DNA from 2 places in the Massilia phyllosphaerae genome. Region 2 is predicted to be linked to the other one. Evidence: predicted binding sites of a transcription regulator. Region 2 holds the regulator's gene; the other holds the start of a gene.
What was found. The regulator sigma-54, encoded in region 2, starts transcription at its own class of promoters, with help from an activator protein. The targets are predictions, from matches to a motif close to TGGCANGNAANCTGCTTT.
Positions count from the first base shown of each region.

Region 1: the regulator sigma-54 is predicted to act here: its motif matches at 4,676-4,693, upstream of U1H99_RS17290 (ammonium transporter).

Region 1 covers NZ_JAXSQX010000004.1:324,661-331,853, forward strand. Annotated here, with positions in the region: gene U1H99_RS17270 (urate hydroxylase PuuD) at 1-537, opposite strand, end outside; gene U1H99_RS17275 (LysR family transcriptional regulator) at 672-1,610, shown strand; gene U1H99_RS17280 (allantoate amidohydrolase) at 1,702-3,447, shown strand; gene U1H99_RS17285 (oxidoreductase) at 3,494-4,561, shown strand; gene U1H99_RS17290 (ammonium transporter) at 4,743-5,948, shown strand; gene U1H99_RS17295 (MHYT domain-containing protein) at 5,950-7,193, opposite strand, start outside.
Region 2 covers NZ_JAXSQX010000008.1:234,026-241,218, reverse strand. Annotated here, with positions in the region: gene lptA (lipopolysaccharide transport periplasmic protein LptA) at 1-306, shown strand, start outside; gene lptB (LPS export ABC transporter ATP-binding protein) at 306-1,082, shown strand; gene U1H99_RS26190 (RNA polymerase factor sigma-54) at 1,085-2,584, shown strand; gene hpf (ribosome hibernation-promoting factor, HPF/YfiA family) at 2,654-3,016, shown strand; gene U1H99_RS26180 (enoyl-CoA hydratase/isomerase family protein) at 3,122-4,207, shown strand; gene U1H99_RS26175 (APH(3') family aminoglycoside O-phosphotransferase) at 4,212-4,994, shown strand; gene U1H99_RS26170 (3-hydroxyacyl-CoA dehydrogenase family protein) at 5,009-5,938, shown strand; gene U1H99_RS26165 (GntP family permease) at 5,926-7,193, shown strand, end outside.

The DNA.
Region 1 (7,193 bases), on a different contig from region 2:
GCTGAGGAAATGGGTCAGCACCCAGGTGGCGCCGACCAGGAAGGCGAAGATCACGGCGCCGAAGGCCAGGTCGTGCTTGCCCAACTTGGAGCGGCACAGCAGGTCGTAGAACACCCAGGCCACCACCAGGCTGCCCAGCCCGATGCCGATCGCCTGCCAGCTGGAGAGGTCGGCGACGCTGCGGTCGACCATCATCGCCTGCGCGTTGAAGTAGTAGACGATGGTCAGCAGCGCAAAGCCCGACAGCCAGGTCGAATACGCTTCCCACTTGAACCAGTGCAGCTCGGCCGGCAGTTCGGCCGGGGCAACCATGTATTTTTGCGGGTTGTAGAAGCCGCCGCCGTGCACCGCCCATAGCTCCCCGGCCACGCCCTTGCGGGCCAGCTCGCCGCCCGGCGCCGGCGGACGCAATGAGTTATCCAGCCAGACGAAGTAGAAGGAGGCGCCGATCCAGGCGATGCCGGTGATGATGTGCAGCCATCGCACCAGCAGGTTCATCCATTCGAGGCCATACGGCAGCAGGTAATCCATGAGCATCCCTAAACGAGTAACAACAGGCAAGTTACAACAAGATAATCCGCTTTCCATTTATTCAACATGAAAAATACCGTATATTCAACATACGCACACGCATATACCTGCCGCATAGACCCGCTTACTCGACTGAATCGATGTCCAGCCTGCCCCAGCATCTCGACCTGCACCTGATCCGCATCCTCTACCTGCTGCTGGTCGAAAAAAACGTCTCGCGCGTGGCGCTCAAGCTGAACCAGCCGCAGCCCTCGATCTCGGCGTCGCTGCGCAAGCTGCGCGAACTGACGGGCGATCCGCTGCTGGTGCGCGGCGCGCGCGGCATGGTGCCGACCCAGCACGGCGAAAGCCTGCTCAAGCCGGCCAAGCGCATCCTCGACGAGACCGAGAGCCTGTTCATCAAGAAGTCGCCCTTCATGCCCGAGGAAGCGGCGCGCACCTTCCGCATCGCGGCGCCGGACTATCTCGACACCCAGTTCCTGCCGGGCGTGGTGGCGGCGCTGCGGCGCGGCTCGCCCAACAGCCGCGTGACCCTGCACCACCTGGGACCGGGCACCGACTACCTGCGCATGCTGTCCGACGGCGAAATCGACCTCGTCATCGCCAACTGGGAAGAGCCGCCGGCGCACCTGCACATCTCGAAGCTGTTCGAAGACCCGATCATCTGCACCATGCGCGCCGACAGCGCCTATGCGCGCCGCACCGCGAGCGATGCGATGACGCTCGAGGATTACCTCAGCCTGCCACACGTGGCGCCGTCCGCCATGCTGCCCGGCTACTACGGCGTGGTCGACGCCTTCCTCGAACGCGAGGGCCTGCAGCGCAAGGTGGCCGTGGAGTCGCCCTACTTCGGGCTGATTCCATACATGCTGACCCAGACCGACCTGGTGCTGACCACCGGGCGCCAGTTCATCCGCTTCTATGAGAAGACGCTGCCGCTGAAGAATTTCACGGTGCCGATCAAATTCCCGCCGATGCGCTTTTACCAGCTGTGGCACCAGCGGATGCACCAGTCGCCCGAGCACAAGTGGCTGCGCGACCAGGTGACGGCCGCCGCCCGGGCCTTGGTCAAGGCATGATGCGGCGCGCGATATGGCCGGCATCATCGGCGCCATATAAATAGACAACGTGGTCCGGCTATCATCGGATGCTGCTATCGGAACCTCCATCATGACGACTCTTTCGGATCTCAACCGCCTCGACACCGCCGCCTTCGTGGCACAACTGCACGGCATTTACGAACACTCGCCCTGGATTCCCGAACGCGCCGCCGCCGGGCGTCCGTTCGCCAGCCTGGCCGCGCTCAAGCTGGCGCTGCAGGACGCGGTGGTCCTGGCCAGCGAGGACGAGCAGCTATCGCTGCTGCGCGCCCACCCCGAACTGGCGGGCAAGGCCGCGATCGCGGGCGAACTCACCGCGGAATCGACCGGCGAGCAGGCCGCCTCGGGCCTGGACCGCTGCAGCCCGGACGAGTACGCGGCGCTGCACCAGCTGAACGCCGCCTACAACGCCCGCTTCGGCTTTCCCTTCATCCTGGCGGTCAAGGGTCCCACCGGCCAGGGCCTGACGCGCCAGGCCATCATCGCCACCTTCCGCCGGCGCCTGGGCAACGGGCTGCCGGACGAGATGGCGGAAGCGCTGCGCCAGGTGCACCGCATCGCCGAGATCCGCCTGAACGGCCTGCTCGGGGCCGAACTCGCATTCGGTCCCGCGATCATGGCATGGGCCGAAGAGCTGGGGGGCATCAGCGACGACGAGGACGGCCTCACCTGCGCCTACATGACGCCAGCCCACCAGCGCAGCGCCGCGCGGCTGGCCGACTGGATGCGCGACGCCGGCATGGAGGTCAACATCGACGCGGTCGGCAACGTGGTCGGGCGCTACACGGCGGACGATCCCGATGCCAAAACGCTGATCACCGGCTCCCACTACGACACCGTACGCAACGGCGGCAAGTACGACGGCCGCCTCGGCATCCTGCTACCGCTGGCCATCGTCAAGCAGCTGCACACGCGCGCCGAGCGCCTGCCCTACCACCTCGAACTGATCGCCTTTGCCGAGGAAGAAGGTGTGCGCTTCCGCTCCACTTTCCTGGGCAGTAACGCGGTGGCCGGCCGCTTCGACCTGGCGCTGCTCGACACGCTCGATGCCGGCGGCACCAGCATGCGCACGGCGCTGGAGCAGGCGGGTCACGACCCATCGACCATCCCCGCCATCGCGCGCGATCCGTCCACCCTGCTCGGCTACGTCGAAGTCCACATCGAACAGGGGCCGGTGCTGCTCGAAAAAGGCTTGCCGCTGGGCGTGGTGACGGCGATCGCCGGCAGCTCGCGCTACCTGCTCGAGCTGGAGGGCCTGGCCAGCCACGCCGGCACCACGCCGATGTCGATGCGGCGCGATGCCGCCGCGGCCGCGGCCGAGGTCGTGCTGCTGGTGGAACGACGCTGCAGCGGCGCCGGCGCGCTGGTCGGCACCGTCGGCCAGCTGGCGGTGCCGGACGGTTCCGTCAACGTGATCCCGGGCCGCTGCCGGCTGTCGCTCGACATCCGCGCCGCCAGCGACGAGGAACGCCTGGCGGCGGTGCGTGACGTCTTCGACGGCATCGAAGCGGTGTGCGCGCGCCGCCGCATCGGCCTGAAAGTGGAAAAGCTGCTGGAAGCGCCGGCCGCGCCGTGCGCGCCGCGCTTGATGGACCAGCTGGGCGAGGCCGTGCAGCGCGCCGGCCTGCCGCGCTTCGACCTGCTGTCCGGCGCCGGCCACGACGCCATGGCGATGGCCGCCGTGACCGAGGTCGCGATGCTGTTCACGCGCTGCGGCAACGGCGGCATCAGCCACAATCCGCTCGAAACCATGACGGCGGACGACGCCGACATCGCCGCCCGCGTGCTGCTCGACTTCCTGCGCAAGTACCGCTGACGCCGCCCTACGCTACACTCTCCCGATCGTCAAACACGGAGGGAACATGCAAGACAAGACGCTACGGGTAGGCCTCATCGGTTTCGGCATGGCCGGCCAGACTTTCCATGCGCCACTGGTGCGCGCCACACCCGGCCTGCAGATCACGGCCGTGGCCAGCAGCGGCCCGGACAAGGTGCACGCCGCACTGGGCGACGCGGTCGCGGTGCTGGCCGACCCGCGTGCGCTGGCTACCAGCGACCTGGTCGACCTGGTGGTCGTCGCCAGTCCCAACGACACCCACTTCGAACTGGCCGCGCTGGCCCTGGAGGCCGGCAAGCACGTGGTGGTCGACAAGCCGTTCACGGCGACGGTCGACGAGGCACTGCGCCTGGCCGCGATGGCGCAGGAACGCGGCCTGCTGCTGAGCGTGTTCCACAACCGCCGCTGGGACAGCAGCACGCGCACCGCGGCGAAGGTGCTGGCCGCCGGCACGCTCGGCACCATCCGCCACGCCGCCATCCATTTCGACCGCTTCCGTCCGCAGCCGCAGCCGCGCTGGAAGGAAGCCGCGGCCGCGGGCGGCGGCACCTGGCTGGACCTCGGACCGCACATGCTGCACGAGGCGCTGCATTACTTCGGCTGGCCGCTGGCGATCCAGGCCGACCTGGCGGCGCTGCGGCCGGGCACCCAGGCCGACGACTGTGTCCAGGCGCGCCTGCGCTATGCCGACGGCCTGCGCGTGGACGTCGCCGCCAGCATGCTGACGGCCGCACCGCGTCCGCGCGTGGCGCTGTACGGCACGCGCGGCAGCTACGTCAAGCAGCACCTGGATCCGCAGGAAGCCACGCTGAAGACGGGCCGCATGCCGGACGGCGACGACGATGCCTGGGGCATCGATCCGGATATGGGCATGTTGTCGCTGGAAGATAAGGGCACGGTGACGGCAACCCCGATCGCCACCGAGAATGGCGCCTACCAGGCATACTACCGCGGCGTGCGCGACGCCATCCTGACCGGCGCACCGAATCCTATCCCGCTGGCCGACGCGATCGCGGTCATGCAGTTGCTGGAAGCCGGCCGGCGCAGCCATGAGGAAAGGCGCGAGATCGATCTGGGCGAACGTCCGATATAAGAAAGACAAGCCGACTCATCCAATCTGGCGCACCGGCGCACCACGACGGTGCTCGTGCACGAAAATCGGGCGCATGTTTCGAAGCGCCCGCACGAGGTGCATCGCTCACCAAAATGGAACGGTTATTGCTACTAAAAAGTGCTTACGCATTTCGCCTGCACTTTTTTAGGAACAGTACTGCATGGAAGCTTACAAAAGCGGCGCCGACGCGCTGTTCATCCTGCTCGGCGGGATCATGATCCTGGCGATGCACGCCGGCTTTGCCTTTCTGGAATTGGGGACGGTGCGCCGCAAGAACCAGGTGAACGCCCTGGTCAAGATCCTGATCGACTTCGCGGTGTCGACGGTCGCCTACTTCTTCGTCGGCTACGGCATCGCCTACGGCGTGCACTTCTTCGGCGCCACCGACACCCTGGTCGCCAACAACGGCTATTCGCTGGTGAAGTTCTTCTTCCTGCTGACCTTCGCCGCCGCGATCCCGGCCATCATCTCGGGCGGCATCGCCGAGCGCGCCAAGTTCCATCCGCAAATGGCGGCCACCGCGCTGCTGGTCGGCCTGGTCTATCCCTTCTTCGAGGGCATCGCCTGGAACAACCGCTTCGGCATCCAGGACTGGCTGGCGTCGACTTTCGGCGCGCCCTTCCACGATTTCGCCGGCTCGGTGGTGGTGCATGCGGTCGGCGGCTGGGCCGCCCTGCCCGCGGTGCTGCTGCTCGGCGCCCGGCGCGGCCGCTATGCCAAGGACGGCCGCATCGCCGCCCACCCGCCGTCGAACATCCCCTTCCTGGCGCTGGGCGCGTGGATCCTGATGGTCGGCTGGTTCGGCTTCAACGTGATGAGCGCGCAGACGCTGGACAAGATGAACGGCCTGGTCGCCGTGAATTCGCTGATGGCGCTGGTGGGCGGCACCCTGAGCGCCTTCCTGCTAGGCCGCAACGACCCCGGCTTCACCCACAACGGTCCGCTGGCCGGCCTGGTGGCGGTGTGCGCCGGCTCCGACCTGATGCACCCGCTGGGTGCGCTGGTCACCGGTGCGGTGGCGGGTGCCCTGTTCGTCACCACCTTCACGCTGGCGCAGAACCGCTGGAAGATCGACGACGTGCTCGGCGTGTGGCCGCTGCACGGCCTGTGCGGCGCCTGGGGCGGCATCGCCGCCGGCATTTTCGGCAGCCATGCACTGGGCGGGCTGGGCGGCGTGTCGCTGCTGTCGCAGCTGGCCGGCACCGTGCTCGGCGTCACCATCGCGGGCCTGGGCAGCTGGCTGGTGTACGGCGCCCTGAAGGCCACGGTCGGCCTGCGCCTGGATCCCGAGCAGGAATTCGACGGCGCCGACCTGGCGATCCACCGGATCAGCGCCACGCCGGAACGCGAGACGACCTTCCAATAAATCAGCTGCTGCGCGTGGCCGCCCCGGTGCGCCGGCGCGCGGCCATGTCGGCGATGCGCGCCACCAGCGCGCCCGCATCGACCGGCTTGGCCAGGTAATCGTCGAAGCCGGCCTGCAGCGCCTTGTTGTAGTCGTCCTGGCGCGTCAGCGCGGTCAGGGCGATTGCCGGAATCTCGCCGCCGGCGTCGTGCGGACGGTGCCGGATGCGCCGCATCAGCTCGAAGCCGTCGACGTCGGGCATGCCGATGTCGCTGACGATCACGTCCGGATGCTTTTGCCCACCCTGGCGGTCCAGCAAGGCCAGCGCCATGGCGGCATTCGAGGCCGCCAGCGTCGCGGCGCCGCATTGCTGCAGGATCTGTTCGATCACGTCGAGCGTGTCCGGCGCATCGTCGACCAGCAGCACGCTCAGTCCGGACAGGTCGGCCAGCGCCTCCATCTCGGAAGTGGCCCCGGTACGCTCCCCCGCCTCCGGCTGCGCGCCGGATGCCGGCGCCGCCAGCGGCAGGCGCAGCGTGAAGGTGGTACCGGCGTTTTCACCGGCACTGTCGGCCTCGATGGTGCCGCCGTGCAGCTCGACCAATTGCCTGACGATCGCCAGGCCGAGGCCGAGGCCGCCGTGGCGGCGCGTGATCGAGGCATCCTGCTGGCGGAAGCGGTCGAACACGTGCGGCAGGAATTCCGGCGCGATGCCGATGCCGGAATCGCTCACGCGGACCAGTGCATCGCCGCCGTCGCGCGCCAGCGCCACCTGCACCGTGCCGCCGCCGGGCGTGAACTTGACGGCGTTCGACAGCAGGTTCCACAGCACCTGCTGCAGGCGGCCCGGGTCGCCGAGCACGTCGACGCACATGTCGCTCGCCTCGGCGGCCAGCTCGGTGCGCAGCGTGATGTGCTTGGCCGCTATGGCCGGCTGCACCGTGCCGAGTGCAGCCTCGATCACCTTGGCCAGGTCGACCCGCTGCACGTCCAGGCGCAGGGTACCGGCGACGATGCGGCTCATGTCGAGCAGGTCGTCGATCAGCTGGCCCTGGGCGCGCGCATTGCGCTCGATCGTGTCCAGGCCGCGCCGCAGCGTGGCCTCGTCCCTGACCCCGCGCTGGAGCATACCGGCCCAGCCGAGGATGGCGTTCAGCGGCGTGCGCAGCTCGTGCGACAGCGTGGCCAGGAATTCGTCCTTCATTGCGCTCAGGTGCTCGGCCTGGTCGCGCGCGGCGCGCTCGCGCACCAGCAGCTGCTCGCGCT
Region 2 (7,193 bases):
GGCCAGGCCCAGCGCATCGAATACGACGAGCGCACCGAACTCGTGAAGCTGTTTTCTGACGCCACCGTCCGCCAGCTCGAGAACGGCCGCCTGTCGAGCGAGGTGAACGGCGCCTTCATCTCCTACGACAACCGCACCGAACAGGCGAACGTCGGCGGCAACGCCGGTGGCCAGAGCACGCCGGGACAGGGCCGCAACACGCTGATCCTGGCACCGCGCCGCGGCGCCGCGGCCGCACCGGCCACCACCCCGGCGCCGGCCGCGGGCAATGCGGCAGAGTCGTCTTCGTCTTCAGGAAAGCAATAATGGAATTACGCGCAGAAGCCACCGCCATCCAGGCCGGCAGCAGCACCCTTACCGCCAAGGGCCTCCAGAAAAGCTACGGCAAGCGCCTGGTGGTCCGCGACGTCTCGCTGCAGGTCGCCTGCGGCGAAGTGGTCGGCCTGCTGGGGCCGAACGGCGCCGGCAAGACCACCTCGTTCTACATGATCGTCGGCCTGGTGCCCTCGGACGCCGGCAGCATCGACATCAACGGCAACGACGTCACCGGCCTGCCGATCCACCGCCGCGCCTTGCTCGGCCTGTCCTACCTGCCGCAGGAAGCCTCGGTGTTCCGCAAGCTGACGGTCGAGGAAAACATCCGCGCCGTGCTGGAACTGCAGCGCGAGAACGGCAAGGCCTTGTCCAAGGCGCGCATCACCGAGCGCCTGAACGAACTGCTGGCCGAACTGCAGATCGAGAAGCTGCGCGAGAACCCGGCGCTGTCGCTGTCGGGCGGCGAGCGGCGCCGCGTCGAGATCGCGCGCGCGCTGGCGACCAACCCGCGCTTCGTGCTGCTCGACGAACCGTTCGCCGGCGTCGATCCGATCGCGGTGATCGAGATCCAGCGCATCGTGCGCTTCCTGAAGGAGCGCGGCATCGGCGTCCTGATCACGGACCACAACGTGCGCGAGACGCTCGGTATCTGCGACCGCGCTTACATCATCAACCAGGGCGCGGTGCTCGCATCCGGACGCCCCGACGATATCATCGCCAATGAATCGGTCCGCCGCGTCTACCTGGGTGAACATTTCCGGATGTAGTCATGAAACAGACGCTGCAACTCAAGACATCACAGCACCTTGCACTGACCCCGCAGCTGCAGCAGTCGATCCGGCTGCTGCAGCTGTCCACCCTCGAACTGCACCAGGAGATCGAGCAGGTCCTGAGCGATAACCCGCTGCTCGAGCGGCTCGACGATCCGCTCGACCGTTCGGTACGCCTGCTGGCCGACGGCGCCATCAACCACAATGCCGCCACGCCGGGCGAGGCTCCGGCGCCAGGCCAGACCGCGAATGGGGAAGAGGGCAACGGCAGCGGCAGCGGCAGCGGCAGCGAAGGCGACGCGCCGGAAGGCGGCGCAGAAGACGGGGGCGGCGGCGACGGCGATGGCGGCGACTGGGGCGAGCCCGGCCGCGGCAGCGGCGGCGACGACGAAGATGGCCGCCCGCAGCTGGAAGCCAGCCCGGTCACCCTGCGCGAACACTTGATGGAACAGGTGCGCATGACCTGCAGCGCGGCGCGCGACTGTGCGCTGGTCGAGCTGGTGGTCGACGCGCTCGACGACAACGGCTACCTCGAAGAAGCGCTGGACGACATCTACGCGCGCCTGCCGGAAGAGCTGGAAATCGAATTCGACGAGCTGCGCACCGCGCTGGCGATGGTGCAGAGCATGGACCCGCCGGGCGTGGGGGCGCGCAGCGCGGCCGAGTGCCTGGCGCTGCAGATCCGCCGCATGCCGGGCGTGCCGCTGGTCACGCGGCGCATGGCGCTGACCATCGTCGAAAAGTATCTCACCTGGTTCGCGCAGCGCGAATTCAACAAGCTGAAAAAAGCGCTCGACTGCGACGACGAAGACTTGCGCGAAGCCCAGGCCGTCATCCGCCAGTGCAATCCGCACCCGGGCGCGGCCTTCGCTTCCGACGTGTCGGACTATGTGGTGCCGGACGTGATCGTGCGCCGCGCCAAGGACGGCTGGAGCGTGCAGCTGAACCCCGAAGTGATGCCGCGCCTGCGCGTCAACACCCTGTACGCGCAGGCGCTCAAGCAGGGCAAATCGGAGACCCAGCTGGGCGCGCAACTGCAGGAAGCGAAGTGGCTCATCAAGAACATGCGCCAGCGTTTCGACACCATCCTGCGCGTGGCCCAGGCCATCGTCGACCGCCAGCGCAACTTCTTCTCGCACGGCGCGGTTGCCATGCGGCCCCTTGTTTTACGCGAGATAGCTGATACACTAGGTCTACACGAGAGCACAATCTCTCGCGTAACAACGCAGAAATACATGCTGACACCGCACGGCATGTTCGAGCTGAAGTACTTTTTTGGGAGCCACGTGGCGACCGAAGCAGGGGGCGAAGCCTCCTCGACGGCGATTCGTGCGCTCATCGTGCAACTCACAGGAGCCGAAGACCCCAAGAATCCATTATCCGATAGCAAGATCGCGGAAATGCTGGGGGAACAGGGAATGGTCATTGCGCGCCGTACGGTCGCAAAGTATCGCGAAGCGTTAAAAATCCCGCCCGTCAGCCTCCGCAAATCTCTGTAACAGCAGCTGTCCGCTGCGCGCACTTTTTATCAGCGTTCGGACAGCCGCGCATTTTCAGGAGGAGTGTGTATGAATCTCACCATCAGTGGTCATCATCTCGATGTCACCCCGGCCATCCGTGAATACGTGCAGAACAAGCTGGAACGCATTACCCGCCATTTCGATCAAGTGATCGACTCCCACGTCATCCTCTGCATCGACAATCTTACCCAGAAAGACAAACGCCAGAAGGCCGAGATCAACCTGCGTGTTGCCGGCAAGATCCTCCATATCACGAGCGCCGCGCATGACCTGTATGCCGCGATCGACATGTTGATGGACCGCCTCGACCGCCAGGTCGTCAAATACAAACAGATGCTGCAAAATCACAGTCACACCGCGCTCAAGCGCCTGACTGAAGAAGGAGGAGACGAGGCTCCGGCCACGGCATAGACTGCCGGCTGAAGCACCGTAGACTAAGGGCGCATGGGGCGCCCTTTTTGCTTCTTGGCGCGCTCTGCACGTTACAATGTTATTTTAAAATCCATAAAAAATAACATGAGTGACACCGTGGAGACCCGGATCGCCAATGGCACCGGCATCATTACCCTGAACCGGCCGAAAGCCCTGAATTCGCTGTCGCTCGACATGGTGCGGGCATTGACCGACGCGCTGCTGGCCTGGCGCGACGAACCTGCCGTGGCGGCGGTGCTCATCCGCAGCAGCAGCGAAAAAGCCCTGTGCGCCGGCGGCGACATCCGCTTCTTTCACCAGGTCGGGCAGCTTCCGCCGCAGGGCGGCAGCGCGCTGCTCGAGGATTTCTTCACCGAAGAATACGCGCTGAATCACCTGATTCATTTCTATCCGAAACCGTATATTGCGCTGATGGACGGCGTGGTGATGGGCGGCGGCATGGGCATTTCCCAGGGCGGCCCGGAGTGCGCGCTGCGCATCGTGACCGAGCGCACGAAAATGGCGATGCCCGAAGTAAACATCGGCATGTTCCCCGATGTCGGCGGCAGCCATTTCCTGTCGCACGCGCCGGGGCGGCTGGGCTGGTACCTCGGCCTGACCGGCGCCACCATCGGCGCCGCCGACGCGCTCTACGTGGGTCTGGCCGACGTGTTCGTCCCGTCGGCGCAGCTGCCGGCCCTGGATGCGCTGCTGGCGTCGACGCCCGGCGCCGATGTGCCCGCTGCGATCCGCGCCTTTGCCGCACCGTTCGCCGGCCAGGCCGGCAGCAGCGAACTGCAGGCGCAGCGCGACCTGATCGACCGCTGCTTCGGCGCCGCCTCGGTGGCGGACACCATGGCTGCACTCGAACGGGAAACCGACCCGTTCGCGCACAAGGCGCTGGGCGCGATGCGCCAGCGCTCGCCGCTGATGATGTGCGTGACTGCCGAACTGCTGGTGCGCGGCGCTTCGCTCGGCGTGGCCGATTGCCTGCGCCTGGAACGCGCGCTGGTGCGCCGCACCTTCGAGCATGGCGAGATCCTGGAAGGCGTGCGCGCCCTCGTCATCGACAAGGACAATGCGCCACGGTGGAATCCGCCGGCGCTGGCGCAGGTCACGCCCGGGATGGTGGCGGACTTCTTCGCGCCGGTGTGGCCGGCGCATGCCCATCCGCTGCGCCATCTCGACTAGCGCCGTGGACTCCACCTTACTTCAGCCGCCGGCCGGCTGGCGCGCACGCCTGCAGGGCTACCGCTGGACCGAAGCGCTCGCGGGCTGTTCGGCAGCGTCGGTGTTCCGGCTCGATGCGCCCGGCCAGCCGTCGCTGTACCTCAAGACCGAACCGGCCGGGCTGCTGGCCGAACTGCCGGGCGAAGCCGAACGCCTGCGCTGGCTGGCCGCCGCCGGCATCCCCTGCGCGCCGGTACGCGAGTGGGCGGAAGAGGCAGGGCAGTACTGGATGCTGCTGGGCGAACTGCCCGGACGCAACCTGGAAGACGCCGCGTTTGACCCCGCGATCAAAGTGCGCCTGATGGCTGAGGCGCTGCGCCGCCTGCATGCGCTGGACCCCGCCGGCTGCCCGTTCGCCCACCGCGCCGCGCAGCGCATCGGCCTTGCTGGCGCGCGCCTGCAGGCCGGTCTGGTCGACGCGGACGACCTCGACGAGGCGCATCGCGACCTGGCGCCGGCCGACCTGTTCGCGCGCCTGCAGGCGCAGGCCCCGGCGCGCGAGGACCTGGTGGTCACGCACGGCGACGCCTGCCTGACGAACCTGATCGTGCAGGATGCTGACGTGGCAGGCTGGATCGACTGCGGACGCCTCGGCGTGGCCGACCGCTGGCAAGACCTGGCGCTGGCCACGCGCGACATCAGAGAGGTGCTGGGACCCGAGTGGGTCGCGCCTTTCCTGCGCGCGTACGGTACGCAGCCCGACCCGGCGCGCACGGCCTTCTACCGCCTGCTGGACGAGTTTTTCTGAGAGGAGCAAGACATATGGCATACGAAGAAATCGTCGGCGTGGCCGGCGGCGGCCTGATGGGCGTCGGCATCGCTACCAAGTTCGCGCTGGCCGGCCACGCGGTGGTGGTGGTGGAGTCCAGCGCGGAGCGCGCCGCCGGCATCCCGGCCGTGGCGGCCGGCATCCTGGCCGAGCTGCTGGACGCCGGCGTCATTGACAGGGCAGGGCGCGATGGCGCACTGGCGCGCCTGCGCGTCGCCGGCACACTCGATGCGCTGGCCGGCGCCGCCCTCGTGATCGAGGCGATCCCCGAGGTGCTGGCGGCCAAGCACGCGCTGTATGCGCAGCTGGAAGCCGTGCTGGCGCCGGATGCCATCATCGCCAGCAACACCAGCGGTTTTCCGCCGGACGCCCTGGCCGCACACATGCAGCGGCGCGCACGCTTTCTGGTCGCCCACTTCTGGAATCCGCCGCATGCGATCCCGCTGGTCGAGGTGGTGCCGGGCAGCGCCACCGACGCCGCCGTGGTCGACCGCAGCGTGCGGCTGCTGGCGGGCATCGAGGCCGAACCGGTGGTGCTGCAGGCCGCGATCCCGGGCTTCATCGGCAACCGCCTGCAATTCGCCGTGCTGCGCGAAGCCCTGCACATCGTGCGCTCGGGTGCGGCCACGCCGGCGACCGTGGACGCCGTGATGAAAGCCTGCCTCGGACGCCGCTACAGCATCATGGGGCCGTTCGAAAGCGCCGACCTGGGCGGCCTGCACACCCTGGCGGGGATCGGCGCCAACCTGATGCCCGCACTGGCCAAGGACGAGGACGTGCTCGACCTGATGCGTGACCACGTGGACAAGGGCGAGCGCGGCGCCGCCAGCGGCCAGGGCTTCTACACCTGGGACGACGACCGCATCGCGGACCTGAAGGCGCGCCGCCTGCGCCAGCTGAAGGAGACCGCATGTCGTTCTTGATCGTCCTTGCCGCCCTGGCGTTCCTGATGCTGGCCGCCTACCGCGGCTACAGCGTCATTTTGTTCGCCCCGATCGCCGCGCTCGGCGCGGTGCTGCTTACCGAGCCCTCGGCCGTGGCGCCGGTATTCTCCGGCATCTTCATGGAAAAGATGGTCGGCTTCCTGAAGCTGTACTTCCCGGTCTTCATGCTCGGCGCCGTGTTCGGCAAGGTGATCGAGATGTCGGGCTTTTCGAAATCGATCGTGCAGGCGGCGATCCGCTACATCGGCCGCTCGCGTGCGAATGCCGTGATCGTCGCCGTGTGCGCGCTGCTGACCTACGGCGGGGTGTCGCTGTTCGTGGTGGTGTTCGCTGTGTACCCGTTCGCGGCCGAGCTTTACCGGCAGAGCAACATCCCCAAGCGCCTGATGCCGGGCGCGCTCGCCCTCGGCGCCTTTTCGTTCACGATGGATTCGCTGCCGGGCACCCCGCAGATCCAGAACATCATTCCGACCACCTTCTTCAAGACCACCGGCTGGGCCGCGCCGGTGCTGGGCACGATCGGTTCGCTGTTCATCATCGTGGTCGGCCTGGCCTACCTGGAATGGCGCCGCCGCGCCGCGATGGCCAGCGGCGAAGGGTATGGCACGTCGCTGGCCAACGAGCCGCAGGCGATGGACACCGAGGCCCTGCCGCATCCGGCCATCGCCATCCTGCCGCTGATCCTGGTGGGCGTGGCCAACTTCGTGTTCACGCGCATGATCCCGGTCTGGTACGGCAGCGATGCCTACACGGTGCCGGCGTCGGTGCTGCCGGGCGTGCATGCGCCGGTGACCGCGACCGTGAAGACCGTGGTCGCGATCTGGGCGGTCGAAGCGGCGCTGCTGCTGGGGATCGTGCTGGTGGTCTTGAGCGCGTTCCGCCGCATCAGCAAGACGTTCGCCGATGGCTCCAAGACCGCCGTCGGCGGCGCGCTGCTGGCGGCGATGAACACGGCGTCGGAGTATGGCTTCGGCGGCGTGATCGCCGCGCTGCCCGGCTTCATCGTCGTCAGCGACGCCTTGAAGGGGATCCCGAATCCGCTGGTGAATGCGGCGGTGTCGGTCAGTTCGCTGGCCGGCATCACCGGTTCAGCCTCGGGCGGCATGAGCATCGCGCTGGCCGCCATGTCCGACCTGTTCATCCGCGGCGCCGAGGCCGCCCAGATTCCGATGGAAGTGCTGCACCGGGTAGTGTCGATGGCCAGCGGCGGCATGGACACGCTGCCGCACAACGG